3 regions of the Kribbella sp. NPDC005582 genome follow, and region 3 is predicted to be linked to each of the others. Evidence: riboswitches for the same ligand, from Rfam matches in the RefSeq annotation. Region 3 holds a riboswitch; each other region holds the start of a gene.
What was found. Region 3 has a riboswitch for glycine ahead of gcvT (glycine cleavage system aminomethyltransferase GcvT). Riboswitches for the same ligand answer to the same signal wherever they lie in the genome.
Positions count from the first base shown of each region.

Region 1 (4,871 bases), on a different contig from region 3:
GTACTGGCCGAAGGGCTGCGGGACTGGGGTCTGCTCGACGTGTCGCTGGACGAGTTGCTGGGGCCGGATGGTCAGCAGCACCGGCGGTTCATCGTCTGTGGCACTGGGCACTACATCGGGCTCGACGTGCACGACTGTGACGCGGCCCGGCCGGAGACGTACTTCGCTGGTGAGATCGAGGCCGGGATGGCGCTGGCGGTCGAGCCTGGGCTGTACTTCCACCCGAACGACGAGACCGTGCCGCCGGAACTGCGCGGGATCGGCATCCGGATCGAGGACAACGTGGTCGTGCATGCGGACCGGCTGGAGATCCTCACCGAGGCGCTGCCGATCGACACCGACGGCCTCGAAAAGTGGACCCAGAAACACTTGCACGGAAAGTAGTCATACGATCACTTAAAATTATTGGTGACGTCTAGTAACACATTCCGGCGGCAACACGATGTAGTCGTCGGGGAGGGTCGAACTCGGCCCGGCGCGTGACAGTGGGGGGCCGCGGTCACGCGCCGGCCGAATTCCGACACCGGGGGATCACTTGGGGAGTGATGATGAATCTGCATGTCAGGGTGGTGCATTACGGGGACCGGCACTGGTACGCCGATATCGATGATGTCGACGATCCTCAGCCTGACAACCCTTTCTGGTACGCCGATCACTGCCGCAGTCACGCGCAGGCCCTCGAGGCCGCGTGCGCCGAGCTGATCGCGCTGTCCGATCGCACTCGGCGCGGCGACCACTTGTACCGCGTTCTCGAGATCCACGGCATCGCCGTCTGAGCGTCAGCCCGTCGGCGGTACGGCGGCACACGACGTACCGCGCTGGGGAACCTTGCGGTCGACGAGGTAGCGGTCAATGGTCGTGGTCATGCATGGGCTCTTGTTGTAGCTGCCATGACCCCAGCCGTCGTAGGTGAGCAAGACGCCGTCGCGACCCAGCTGGCGCTGCACGTTCTGCGCCATCGTGTACGCCGTGGCCGGGTCGTGGCGGGCGTTGGAGAGCAGGATCGGCGTCCGAAGGTTGTCGACGTCGAGCCGGTGCTGAGGATTGTTGGCAGGCGGCGCGCCCAGACAGAGCGAGATCGCCATGAACTGACCCGGGTACGGCATGTCCGGGTTGTTGCGGGCCAGCCGGTCGAGGAGAGCGGCGTACTCGCGATAGGAGCCGACGCGCAGATTCCAGTCCTGGCAGAACGGGACGAGCGTGTTGGCGACGAGCTCGGTGGTCGGCGGTGGCGGCGTGGGGATGACACCCTTCTGCAGGGTGGTCGCCAGTGCGTTCCACTGCGGGGCGTAGAGCATCCGGAAGACCGCGAACGATGCCATGAACGGGTTGTCCGCTGTGCTGCGAAGCTCGGCCCAGCGGGCGCGAACGTCTTGGCCGTGCAGGGCGCACGTGGTCGTCCGGTCGCACCAGCTGACGAACTCGTCGAACGAGTCCTGGACGGACACGGCCTGCGGATCGAGGAACTGGCGCGGCGTCGCGAGGCTGTGGTCGAGGACGCTTTCCAAGACCACGGCGCGGACTCGGTTCGGGTAGGTCTCGGCGTACTGCGCTCCGAGGGGCGTGCCGTACGAGCTGCCGTGGAAGGTGATCGTCTGCTCGCCCAGTGCACGGCGGATCGCATCGACGTCGCGGACGGTCTGCCACGTGTCGACGTGGTCGTAGAGCGGGCCGGTGTGTTGACGGCAGTCGGCCGCGAGGCGGCGGTTGTAGTCGATCAGCGCGTCGAACTCGGCTTGGTCGCGGACGAGCGGTGACGGCATCGCGGCGTACAGGCTGCTGGTGCACTTGACGGGGTTGCTGCGGGCGATGCCACGCGGATCGAAGCTCACGATGTCGAAGCGGTTCTGCAGCTCGGGACTGAAGCGATCCATCCCGGTCTTGATCCGGTCGACGCCCGAGTCGCCCGGTCCGCCGGGACCGAACATGAGGACGCCGACGCGCTGCTGTTTGGCCGTCCGACGGGCGATCTCGAGGCCGAAGGTCGGGCCGCTCGGGTTTCGCCAGTCGATGGGGAGCTGGAGTACGGCGCACTCCGAGCCCTTGACCTCCTCGGGGTCGTCCTTGCCTTCGGCCTTGCAAGCGGTCCAGTGCACTGTCGGTGCGGCGGCCGCGGCCGGCACGGTGGCGAGGCCGGCCGCCGTGACTGTCAGGACCGCACCCCACGCGGCGGTCCTGTGCAGTAATTTGAAGTTCGTCATCTTGCCGATCCTGTCGGCAACCGCTTGCTCACCACATCGGGGACAGCCCCTTAGACCACCCCGGCGTGGGCTTGGGGGACTTGTTAGGGTCGGCGGCGATGACACACTCACGGTGGTTCCGGACGGTGGCGATCGCTGAAGCGATCTCGTGGACCGGCCTGTTGATCGGCATGCTGTTCAAGTACGTGCTGTCCGACAACGAGCTCGGCGTGAAGATCTTCGGCCCGATCCACGGCGGCATCTTCGTCGTGTACGTCGTGACCGTGCTGCTCGTCCGCGGCCCGCTGCGCTGGTCGTGGCCGGTCACCCTGGCCGCGCTGGCCGCCAGTGTTCCGCCGCTGTTCACTTGGTTCTTCGAGATCTGGGCTAGAGGTCGGGAGGGACGGCCTGACGCCTACTGCGCGGCACCCGGCACGGCACCTCGCCGCACGGGTGCAAAGGGCAAGATGCTCCGCATCTAACCCTCCGCCCCCGCGCACCGAGCTACCGCACCGGGCACCTGCTCGCTACGGCGCCAGCCCGCCCCTCCCGACCTGCGCACCGGCCGGATTGACGGCAGCCAGCAGGCCGCCGTACCGTCGCGTCCGGAAGCTAACTCAACAGCCGCATGAACCCGTGCGGGAGAGACCCGGCCACCTGAGCCGGGCGCCGTAGGAGCAACTCTCCCCAAGAATCTCTCAGGCACCTTCACCGTACGGGCGAGGCACCTCTGAAAGGCAACAGCCTGACAGAGCGGGGAGGACACCAATCGGTCAACGTCGACCGGAAGGGACCTCCGTCATGGCGATCAGTGTCTTCGACCTGTTCAGTATCGGGATCGGCCCGTCGAGCTCACACACCGTGGGCCCGATGCGAGCGGCCCGCACGTTCGTCCTCGGCCTCCGCGACGCGGGTCTGCTGACCGCGACCGCCCGGGTCGAGTCGCAGCTGTTCGGCTCGCTCGGTGCGACCGGGCACGGCCACGGCAGCAACAAGGCGGTGCTGCTCGGGCTCCAGGGTGAAGACCCGGAGACTGTCGCGACGCACTCGGTGGACGCCCGGGTCGAGACGATCCGCGAGCTCGGCCGGCTGCGGCTGGCCGGCACCCACGAGATCCGGTTCGACGAGAACACCGACCTGATCATGCATCGCCGCAAGGCGCTGCCGTACCACCCGAACGGGATGACGTTCGTGGCGCGCGACGCGGACGGCGCCGTACTGCGGGAGCGGACGTACTACTCGGTCGGCGGCGGGTTCGTGGTCGACGAGAACGCGGCCGCCGGCGACCGGATCGTGCCGGACAGCACGGAGCTGAAGTACCCGTTCCTGAGCGGCGCCGAGCTGCTCGACCGCTGCCGAGAGTCCGGGCTGTCGATCGGCGAGGTGATGCTCGCCAACGAGCTGGCCTGGCGGACCGAGGAGGAGATCCACTCCGGCCTGCAGAAGATCTGGCAGGTGATGCAGGACTGCGTCAAGGAGGGCTGCGAGACCGAGGGCGTGCTGCCCGGTGGTCTGAAGGTGCCCCGGCGCGCGCACGCGTTGCACGCCAAGCTGACCCGCGATCCGTGGTCGGTCGATCCGCTGAAGGTGATGGACTGGGTCAACCTGTTCGCCCTCGCGGTCAACGAGCAGAACGCGTCCGGTGGCCGGATCGTCACCGCCCCGACGAATGGTGCCGCGGGCATCATTCCCGCCGTACTGCACTACTACCGGCGGTTCGTGCCGGGGGCAACCGACGATGGTTGTGTTCGGTTCCTGCTGGTGGCCGGGGCGATCGGCGTTCTGTACAAGGAGAACGCGTCGATCTCCGGTGCCGAGGTCGGCTGCCAGGGCGAGGTCGGTTCGGCCTGCTCGATGGCGGCGGCCGGTCTGTGCGAACTGCTCGGCGGTACGCCGGAACAGGTCGAGAACGCGGCCGAGATCGCGATGGAGCACAACCTCGGCCTCACCTGCGACCCGGTCGGCGGCTTGGTGCAGATCCCTTGTATCGAGCGGAACGCGATGGCCGCGGTGAAGGCGATCAACGCGGCCCGGATGGCGATGCACGGCGACGGCGTGCACGTGGTCACGCTCGACAAGGTGATCAAGACGATGCGCGAGACCGGCGCCGACATGAAGATCAAGTACAAGGAAACTTCTCGTGGCGGCCTGGCCGTCAACGTGATCGAATGCTGACGTGCTGCGTTACTGGTGGGTGCTGCCGGGTGGACTGGCGGTGGTCGGGTATCTGCTGTCGTTCGCGGGAGTGACGCGGGCACAGCGAGCCCAGTGGGTGAATGGCCGGATCGTCGACCTGGAGTCACCCGGGCACGGTGACAGCAAGGACGGCGGCATCCCGGTCACCGTCGCCTTCCGCGACCCCGGGTCCGGCCGCGAGCTCAGACTGTCCAACACCGGCGGCAAACACGGTTTTCCGCTCCGGGCGGCGTGGATCGGTCGCGAGGTCGCCGTCCACTATCCGAAGGGCCGGCCGGAGAAGTTCCGGATCGCTCTCGACGACTCCGATCGCGACGGCCGCGGTTTTCCGCTGCTCATGCTCGTCATCCTGCTGGTCGGCCTGGTCATCCACGCAGGCATCGCCTGGGGCTACGAATGGGCCATCGTCGGCACCGGCGTTCTCGCGATCCTGATCGGCCTCTTCGGTCGCGACGCCCACTTCGCCCGCATCCGCGGCAACCTCCTCGCCGACGC
Region 1 is NZ_JBEXCU010000001.1:1,480,121-1,484,991, reverse strand. It holds gene ABZS29_RS07430 (aminopeptidase P family protein) at 1-384, shown strand, start outside; gene ABZS29_RS07425 (hypothetical protein) at 549-776, shown strand; gene ABZS29_RS07420 (alpha/beta fold hydrolase) at 780-2,201, opposite strand; gene ABZS29_RS07415 (DUF3817 domain-containing protein) at 2,300-2,662, shown strand; glycine riboswitch at 2,810-2,904, shown strand; gene ABZS29_RS07410 (L-serine ammonia-lyase) at 2,982-4,355, shown strand; gene ABZS29_RS07405 (DUF3592 domain-containing protein) at 4,357-4,871, shown strand, end outside.
Region 1: another riboswitch for glycine. It lies ahead of ABZS29_RS07410 (L-serine ammonia-lyase); the one in region 3 lies ahead of gcvT (glycine cleavage system aminomethyltransferase GcvT).

Region 2 (4,871 bases), on a different contig from region 3:
GCCGGCCACTCGTTCGCGGCGACCCGGTCGATCTCGTGCCGGATCGCGATCATCGCGTCGCAGAACCGGTCGAGCTCGCCGAGATCTTCGGATTCCGTGGGCTCGACCATCAGCGTGCCGGCCACCGGGAAGGACATCGTCGGCGCGTGGAAGCCGTAGTCGACCAGCCGCTTGGCGACGTCGTCGACGGTGATGCCGGTCTCCTTGGTCATCGGCCGCAGGTCGAGGATGCACTCGTGCGCGACCAGGCCGTTCTCACCGGTGTAGAGCACCGGGAAGGCGCCCTCGAGCCGCTTGGCGACGTAGTTCGCGGTCAGTACGGCGGCCTTGGTCGCCGCGGTCAGGCCCTCGGCGCCCATCATCCGGATGTAGGCCCACGAGATCGCCAGCACACCGGCCGAGCCGAACGGCGCCGCGCTGATCGGGCCGACACCGGACGCCGGGCCGGCCTGGTCGAGCAGCGGGTGGTTCGGCAGGTACGGCGCCAGGTGCGCGGCGACCGCGACCGGGCCGACGCCCGGGCCACCGCCGCCGTGCGGGATGCAGAAGGTCTTGTGCAGGTTCAGGTGGCTCACGTCGCCGCCGAACTGCCCCGGCTTCGCGAGGCCGAGCAACGCGTTCAGGTTGGCGCCGTCGACGTACACCTGGCCGCCGTGGTCGTGGACGATCCGGCAGACCTCGGTCACGCTCTCCTCGTACACCCCGTGGGTGGACGGGTAGGTGATCATGATCGCGGCCAGCTTCTCGGCGTGCTCAGACGCCTTGCTGCGCAGGTCGTCCAGGTCGATCGTGCCGTCATCGTTGCCCTTGACAACGACAACCTTCATCCCGGCCATCACGGCGGACGCGGCGTTGGTGCCGTGCGCCGACGCCGGGATCAGGCAGACGTTGCGGTCCTCGTTGCCCTGGGCCCGGTGGTAGCCGCGGATCGCGAGCAGTCCGGCGAGCTCACCCTGGGAGCCGGCGTTCGGCTGGATGGAGACCTTCGCGTAGCCGGTCACCTCGGCCAGCCAGCGCTCCAGCTGACCGATCAGCTTCACGTACCCGGCCGCGTCCTCGATCGGCGCCAGCGGGTGCATGTCGGCGAACTCGGGCCAGGTGACCGCTTCCATCTCGGTGGTCGCGTTCAGCTTCATCGTGCAGGAGCCGAGCGGGATCATGCCGCGGTCGAGCGCGTAGTCCTTGTCGGACAGCTTGCGCAGGTAGCGCAGCATCGCCGTCTCGGACCGGTGCGTGTTGAAGACCGGGTGCGTCAGGTACTCCGAGCTCCGCGGTGCGGCGATCGCCGGCGCGGCCAGCGTGTCGTCGTACTGGACGCCGAAGGACTGGCAGACGCGGGTCAGCGCGGCGGCATCGGTCTTCTCGTCGCAGGAGATGCCGACGTGGTCGGCGTCGACCTGGCGCAGCCAGATCCCGTTCTGCCGGGCGGCGTCGACAACATCCGCGGCGGCGCCCGGAACGCGGGCCAGCACGGTGTCGAAGAAGTCGCCGTGCACGACCTCGACCCCACCGGCGCGCAGCGACGCGGCCAGCTTGCCCGCGTAGTCGTGGACACGACCGGCGATCGCCTTCAGCCCGTCCGGTCCGTGGTACACGGCGTACATGGAGGCGACGACGGCGAGCAGGACCTGCGCCGTACAGATGTTGGACGTCGCCTTCTCGCGACGGATGTGCTGCTCACGCGTCTGCAGCGCGAGCCGGTACGCCGGGGCGCCGTCGGCGTCGACCGAGACGCCGACCAGCCGACCGGGCAGCGACCGCTCGAGACCGGCGCGGACCGAGATGAAGCCAGCGTGCGGACCGCCGTAGAAGAGCGGGACGCCGAAGCGCTGCGACGAACCGATGACGATGTCGGCCCCGGCCTCTCCCGGTGCCTCGAGCAACGTCAACGCGAGCAGGTCGGAGGCGACGGCAACCAGCGTCTCGCGCTCATGCGCGGCGGCGATCAGCGGCTTCAGGTCGCGGACAGCGCCGCCGGAGCCCGGGTACTGCACCAGGAAGCCGAAGAAGTCACCCTCGGGCAGACCGTCGGTGGTGTCGGCGACGACGACCTCGATCCCGAGCGCCTCGGCGCGGGTCTGCACGACCGCGATCGTCTGCGCGAAGGTGTCGGCGTCGACCAGGAAGCGGTCCGACTTGTTCTTGCGGTTGGAGCGGTGCGCCAGCGTCATCGCCTCGGCGGCCGCGGTGCCCTCGTCGAGCAGCGACGCGTTCGCGGTCGGCAGCCCGGTCAGGTCCGACACGACGGTCTGGAAGTTCAGCAGCGCCTCGAGCCGGCCCTGCGAGATCTCCGGCTGGTACGGCGTGTAGGCCGTGTACCAGGCCGGGTTCTCGACCAGGCGGCGGACGATCACCGACGGCGTGAAGGTGCCGTAGTAGCCCTGGCCGATCATCGAGGTGGCGACGTTGTTGCGCGCCGCCAGCTGGCGCAGCTCGGTGAGGGCGTCGACCTCGGAGGCCGGTTCCGGCAGCCGCAGCGGCTCGGTGGACCGGATCGAGGCCGGTACGGCGGCGTCCGCGAGCGCGTCGACATCGGCGTACCCGAGGAGTTCGACCATCCGCGCGACCTCGTCGGGCCGAGGCCCGATGTGCCGGTCGGCGAAGATTGCTGAAATTTCGGTCATCAAAGAGGCTCCGTTGCTAGTCGCGTCCGGGGGCCTCCCCCTCTGTCACGCATGCACTGCACGCTTCAGAGTCGCCTGACGCACCCGGTCCATGGGCCTGAGAGGTTCCGGGGAGGAATTGCCCCTTCGGCGCCCGAATTGCACGGGTCTCTCCCGAGTGCGGTGTACGGCTGGGTAGAGCCTACCTCAGCCGGTCATGCGGGCCCGGCGGCGGGCAGCGAGCTCGTCACTCGCGTGCGCCTCGTCGTCGCCTTCGCCGTGACCGTCGGCACGCTCGGTCGGCAGCTCGGACAGCGACCCCTCGACCTCGCGCCAGACACCGCCGAGAGCGATGCCGAAGACCCCCTGGCCACCGGCCAGCAGATCGATCACCTCGTCCGGCGAGGTGCACATGTAGACCGACGCGCCGTCACTCATCAGCGTGATCTGGGTCAGGTCGTCGATCCCGCGCTTGCTCAGGTGGGCGATCGCGGTCCGGATCTGCTGAAGCGAGATCCCGGCGTCGAGCAGCCGCTTGATCACCTTCAGCAACAGGACGTCACGGAACCCGTACAACCGTTGCGTGCCCGAACCCGTCGCCGGGCGGACGGACGGCGAGACCAGCCCGGTCCGCGCCCAGTAGTCGAGCTGACGGTAGGTGATCCCCGCCGCGGCGCAGGCGGTCGGTCCACGGAACCCGACATCGGCCGGCATCGGCCGCAGGTCGTCGTCGAAGAGCAGGCCCTGAACGCCGGCTGTAGCGGCCGCCTCGGCGCGTGCTTCGGACGTCGACTGCGCCGTCAGATCCGTGTCGCCGGTGCGTGTCACGCCTGAGCCTCCCTGGATACCGAGTGGAACGAGCCATCACCGTGAAGTAACAGCACCTCACGACTCCTTCACGGTAAGCCGCCGACCTGGGAGGGTCAACGACCCCCGCTCCGAGCCGGGAGCGTGTCGCGGCCCGCGCACGAATCGTTACCTTCCCGGTCTTGAGCGCATCAGCTCTTGTCGAAGTCCTCGGGGGTGACCTGGTCGAGGAACTCGCGGAACCGCTCGACCTCCTCTTCCTCCTGCACCTCGTCGGCCTCGTCGGCCTCGCTGTCCGGGACCGGGATGCCGGCCTCGGCCAGGATCTCCTCGGTGCAGAACACCGGGGTGCCGGTCCGCAGCGCGATCGCGATCGAGTCCGACGGGCGAGCCGAGATCTCGGTCTTGTCGTCGAAGACCAGGATCGCCTCGAAGACGCCGTCGGTGAGGTTCACGATCCGGACCTGGCTGAGCGTGTGCCCGAGCACCCGGATCGTCTCCGCGAACAGGTCGTGGGTCAACGGCCGCGGCGGCTCCATCCCCTGCTGGGCGAAGGCGATCGCACTCGCCTCGGCCGCACCGATCCAGATCGGCAGGTACCGCTCACCGCCGACCTCCCGGAGCAGCACGATGGGCTGACTCGAGGGCATCTCGACCCGGACTCCGACTACGTCGACTTCGCGCACACCACAACCCTACTCCGCCCACCCACCCGCAGCCTCGCCCCCAGCCCCCCGTCCCACTCCCCGACCACACCAACGGATATCCCCTCCCGTCGCCCCTTCTCCCCCCTTCACCAGCCCCAAGAACAGGCAACACCGACGGATATCCCCGCTTGTCGCCCCTCCCACCCCTCTGAACTGCCGAGAACGAGCAACACCAGGGGTTATCCGCTCGTGTTGCCCGTTCTGGGGGCTTGCAAAGGGCGGAGAAGGGGCAACACGGACGGATATCCGTTGGTGTTGCGGTCAGCGTGGGAGGCGGGAGCGGACGAGGGCGGTGTGCAGGCGGACGGTGAGGGCGGCCAGTTCCTGGGTCTGGTCGGTACGGCGAGGGCCGGTGACCTGCTCGATCAGGCCGACCTCGCGGTCGGCGGCGGTCCGGAACGGCCGCAGGTGCCGCGGCTCGATCCCGTACGTCGCCAGTTCGGCCGCGACCTGGGCGACCACGATCGCGTCGCCGCCGTAGTGCTTGCCGTCGGCCACGACCAGGCCGTGACTCTCCAGCTCCGCGAGCAACGCCGTACTGACGCCGGCGGCCGCGCACAGCTCCGCCCGGGTCAGCCGCAGATCGGTGCCGGTGGCACCGAAGTCGTCGGCGGCCGGCCCGGCGGCCGGCGTACTGGGAGCGATCGGCGGTCCACCTGCTGCCGGGCGCAGTCCGCGGTCGATCGCACCGAGGTGCTCCTTGATGACCTTCAGCGGCAGGTACTGGTCGCGTTGCGCGGTCAGCACGTAGCGC
Region 2 is NZ_JBEXCU010000006.1:258,095-262,965, reverse strand. It holds gene gcvP (aminomethyl-transferring glycine dehydrogenase) at 1-2,624, opposite strand, end outside; glycine riboswitch at 2,700-2,790, opposite strand; gene ABZS29_RS30555 (MerR family transcriptional regulator) at 2,811-3,317, opposite strand; gene ABZS29_RS30550 (bifunctional nuclease family protein) at 3,602-4,096, opposite strand; gene ABZS29_RS30545 (MerR family transcriptional regulator) at 4,379-4,871, opposite strand, start outside.
Region 2: another riboswitch for glycine. It lies ahead of gcvP (aminomethyl-transferring glycine dehydrogenase); the one in region 3 lies ahead of gcvT (glycine cleavage system aminomethyltransferase GcvT).

Region 3 (4,871 bases):
AGCACACCGTCCCGCAAGCTGTCGCCGTCTAGAGGAGACGATCATGACCAACCCGTTCGACGATGCCGACGGCACCTTCCTGGTCCTCGTCAACGACGAGAACCAGCACAGCCTCTGGCCGCAGTTCGCCACCGTGCCCGAGGGCTGGCGGCCCGTCTTCGGCCCGACTGACCGCCAGGCCTGCCTCGACTACATCGAGACCAACTGGACCGATCTGCGCCCCGCCTCGCTGATCGCCCAGGGAACCGACTAAGCCTGCGGGTACGGCGAGTCCTGCAGGCCGAGGTTCTTCCAGACGAACCGCGGGATCCGGGAGAGGAAGTCGCGGATGAAGTAGGAGCACCTGCCGATCGTCTGGTGGTCGTGCCGCGGGACCTGGAACCACACCCAGTTGCCGGTGATCCGGAACGGCGCCGGCCTGATGGCCATCAGGAACTCCATCGTGCGCGGATGGATGACGTCGTACGCGAACTTGTGGTCGTCGGCGCGGACGCAGAAGTCGTCGTTGAAGGCTTTGCTCTCGAAGCTGATGCCGCCGCCGGAGTAGGCGACCTCCAGTCGCGGCATGAAGGCCGGCAACTCGAAGCCGAGGATCGCCTCGCTGTGGTAGTCGGTGACCGTGCGGGTGGTCGTGCGGCCTTCGGAGTCGGTGGAGCTCTCGGTCCGGGTGGTCTCCCAGTGATGGGTGAAGGCGACGAACGGCGGGCCGTCGCCGTCGCGGCCGCGGATCACGTCGCTGGTCCGATGGGCGTGGCCGCCCCGGTTGGCCGGCGTACTCTGCAGCAGGCTGTCGTCCTGGCCGATCCAGTACCACTCCGGGTGCTGGTAGAAGCTCAGCCGCGGCTCCCGCGGCGGCTGGATCCAGCGGTCCAGCGGCAGCGCGTCGATGGCGTCGGCCAGCGCAGCCAGCTGATCCAGCCAGGGCGCCAGCAGCTCGGGGTCCTTGCGCGGCGGGTCGAGCACGACGAGTTGATCGCCGTCGATGCTGAGGTTCACACCCGGCTGACCGCCGGCCAGCGTGAGCAGCCCAATGCACAACTGGCCGCTGAGAACCTCCTGCGCGAACACCGGATCCTGTACGCCGACGGCCCAGCCCGCGCCGAGCTGCGGCGGCACCGGAACCATCGTCGCGGAAACGCCGGCACGCGGACCCGTCTGCCCACCGGTGACCCACAGCTCGGGCAGTCGCCGCGACAGCGTCACCATCCCGACCCAGCCCTTCCAGTACTCACTTGCGTACTCGATCACCTGGAACGGCCGCCCACTGCTGGTCAGCCCGGTGATCTGATCGTCCGGCGACCGCTTGAAGCCCATCCCGAACGGCGGATTCGACAACCGCGCGACCGACTCGAACGCCGGGCTCCCCACGAACGTCCAGCCACGGTCCCGCAACGCCTTCACATAGCGCTGGCGCCGCACGAACAGCGCGACGCCCACCGCCGTACCGGACACGAGCAGCACGATCATGATCAGACTGAAGACCTGGCTTCCACTCACGGAGTCGACCCAATCACATCGACGGGTCCCGGAGCGCCGACCACTGCTAGAGTCAGCGGCTCAACTGCATATCGCGCCGTTCGAATCGGGGCGGGAGAGTCCGGGCTGATCAGTGCCCGGCGCCGAAGGAGCAAATCTCCCCAGAATCTCTCAGGCCCACTGACCGTTCCGATGAGGCGAACTCTGGAAAGCCGGACCCCCGCGTAGCCGCGAGGCGCTCCGCACCCACGGTGCAAACCGCCTCACCCGGCGGCGAAGCTCTCAGGTACAGATGACAGAGCGGGGAGGTCACCCAGCAGTGGCATCGCACGCGCGGTGCCTGACCGAGGGAGCCTCCCAACTGATGACAGCTCAGTCACGCGCGACGCCGCTTGCGGCGGAACATTTGCAGCTCGGTGCGTCGTTCACCGACTTCGCGGGCTGGTCGATGCCGGTCCGCTACACCTCCGACATCGCCGAGCACACGGCGGTCCGGACCACGGCCGGTCTGTTCGACCTGTCGCACATGGGTGAGCTCGAGGTGATCGGGGCGTCCGCCGCCCGGGCGCTCGACCACAGCCTGGTCGGGCAACCGTCGAAGATCGCGCCGGGCCGCGCGCGGTACTCGATGCTCTGCGCCGACGACGGCGGCGTCATCGACGATTTGGTCGTCTACCGGCTCGCCGACGACCACTTCCTGATCGTCGCGAACGCGAGTAACACCGCGGTCGTCCGCGACGAGCTCAAGCAGCGGATCGCGGGGTTCGAGAGCGAGCTGCGCGATACCACCGAGGACTGGGCACTGATCGCCGTTCAGGGTCCGGTCTCCGCGCAGATCGTGGCCGAGCTGACCTACACCGTACTGGCCGATCTCAAGTACTACGAGATCACCGAGACGAAGATTGCCAACAGCAACGTTTTGCTGGCGCGCACCGGTTACACCGGTGAGGACGGGTTCGAGATCTACTGCCGGCCGGGTGACGCCGCGCACGTCTGGGCCGAACTGCAACGCGCCGGAACGCCGTACGGGTTGAAGCCGTGCGGGCTGGCCTGCCGGGACACGCTGCGGCTCGAGGCCGGAATGCCGCTCTACGGCAACGAACTCAGCCGCGAGCTCACGCCGTTCGAGGCCGGGCTCGGCCGGGTTGTTGCTTTCAGCAAGGAAGCGGACTTCGTCGGCCGCGACGCACTCGCCCATCGCCGAGACGTTGGCGCCCAGCGCATCCTCGTCGGCCTCACCTCGGCCGGCCGCCGCTCACCACGCAGCGGGTACGCCGTACTGGATTCGACGGGCCGGCCGATCGGCACCGTGACGAGTGGCGCGCCGTCGCCCACGCTCGGCCACCCGATCGCCATGGCCTACGTCGAGACCACCTACCAGGAGCCGGGCACCACGCTCCAGGTCGACATCCGCGGCACGCACGAGGAAGTCACCGTCGTCCCCCTCCCCTTCTACCGCCGCCAGGAGTCCTGATGACCGTTCCCAACGAGCTCCACTACACCGCCGACCACGAGTGGGTCGCGCTCGACGGCGAGATCGCGACCGTCGGCATCACCGCGTTCGCCGGTGAGGCCCTGGGCGACGTCGTGTACGTCGAACTCCCGGCTGTCGGTACGGCGATCACCACCGGCGACGCCTGCGGCGAGATCGAGTCGACCAAGTCGGTCAGCGACCTGTTCGCGCCGGTCGACGGCGAGGTCGTGGAGCTGAACGACGCGGTCGTCGCCGATCCCGGTCTGCTCAACACCGATCCGTACCAGGCCGGCTGGCTGCTGCGGATCAAGGTCACCGGACCGACCAAGTTGCTCGACGCCGCCGCCTACGAAGCGCTGACCGGAGGCGAGTGAGATGAGCACTCTCGACCAGAGCCTGGCCGACTTCGACCCGGAGATCCACGCTGCCGTCACGGCCGAGCTCGGCCGTCAGCGCGACACCCTCGAGCTCATCGCCAGCGAGAACTTCGCACCGCTCGCAGTGATGCAGGCGCAGGGCTCCGTCCTCACCAACAAGTACGCCGAGGGCTACCCCGGCCGCCGGTACTACGGCGGCTGCGAACATGTCGACGTGGTCGAGCAGTTGGCGATCGACCGGGTGAAGGCGCTTTTCGGCGCCGGGTTCGCGAACGTCCAGCCGCACTCCGGCGCGCAGGCGAACGCGGCCACCATGTTCGCACTGCTCGATCCGGGTGACACGATCCTCGGCCTCGACCTCGCGCACGGCGGTCACCTCACGCACGGCATGCGTCTGAACTACAGCGGCAAGCTGTACGACGTCGTCGCGTACCACGTCCGCGACACCGACTTCGTGGTCGACATGGCCGAGGTCGAGCGACTCGCCCTCGAGCACCGGCCGAAGCTGATCGTGGCCGGCTGGTCGGCGTACCCGCTGCACCTGGACTTCGCCGAGTTCCGGCGGATCGCGGATCTGGTCGGCGCCTACCTGATGGTCGACATGGCGCACTTCGCCGGACTCGTCGCGGCCGGCCTGCACCCCAACCCCGTCCCGTACGCCGATGTCGTCACCACCACGACCCACAAGACGCTCGGCGGCCCGCGGGGCGGCGTGATCCTCACCAACCGCGCCGACCTGGCGAAGAAGTTCAACTCGGCCGTCTTCCCGGGCCAGCAGGGCGGTCCGCTGGAACACGTGATCGCCGCCAAGGCGGTGGGCTTCAAACTGGCGGCCACCGAGGAGTTCCGCGACCGGCAACGCCGTACGCTCGAAGGCGCACAGACGATCGCCGCCCGGTTGCTGGCCGACGACGTCCGGGCGGCCGGCATCTCGGTGCTGACCGGCGGGACGCAGGTGCACCTCGTCCTGGTCGACCTGCGCCACTCCGAGCTCGACGGGCAGCAGGCCGAGGACCGGCTGCACGCGGTCGGCCTGACCGTGAATCGCAACGCCGTACCGTTCGACCCGCGGCCGCCGATGGTCTCCTCCGGACTCCGGATCGGTACGCCGGCCCTCGCCGCCCGAGGCTTCGGTCCGGCCGAGTTCGCCGAGGTCGCGGACATCATCGCGACGGTCCTGGTCAACCCCGCCGACGACTCGGTGCTCGCCGGTCTGCGCGAGCGGGTGGGCCTGCTCACCACCAAGTTTCCGCTCTATCCGGAGCTCTGACTCCCAGCAGGTAAACAGAAATCCCGCTCCGCTTCGGTGCTTCATGCAACGGTTTCCCCCGGCCCAGGCGTTACTGCCTACACAGGGCCCTGACCGGAAGTACCGGAGCCGGGCCGGGGGCCGACGCATCTCACTCACCGACTTTCTCCCCCGGACCAGTCTGCGCCGATACCGGTCTAGACCTGTATTTCGTCATGGGCAGGTCCGGAGGAGGCTGGGGTGGCTGGACACAAGGCCGAGCTGCGACGACGGGTGGGCAACACCGTCGCGCTGA
Region 3 is NZ_JBEXCU010000003.1:340,888-345,758, reverse strand. It holds gene ABZS29_RS19480 (lysine N(6)-hydroxylase/L-ornithine N(5)-oxygenase family protein) at 1-32, shown strand, start outside; gene ABZS29_RS19475 (MbtH family protein) at 44-253, shown strand; gene ABZS29_RS19470 (hypothetical protein) at 250-1,497, opposite strand; glycine riboswitch at 1,579-1,673, shown strand; gene gcvT (glycine cleavage system aminomethyltransferase GcvT) at 1,841-2,950, shown strand; gene gcvH (glycine cleavage system protein GcvH) at 2,950-3,324, shown strand; gene glyA (serine hydroxymethyltransferase) at 3,326-4,597, shown strand; gene ABZS29_RS19450 (heparinase II/III family protein) at 4,817-4,871, shown strand, end outside.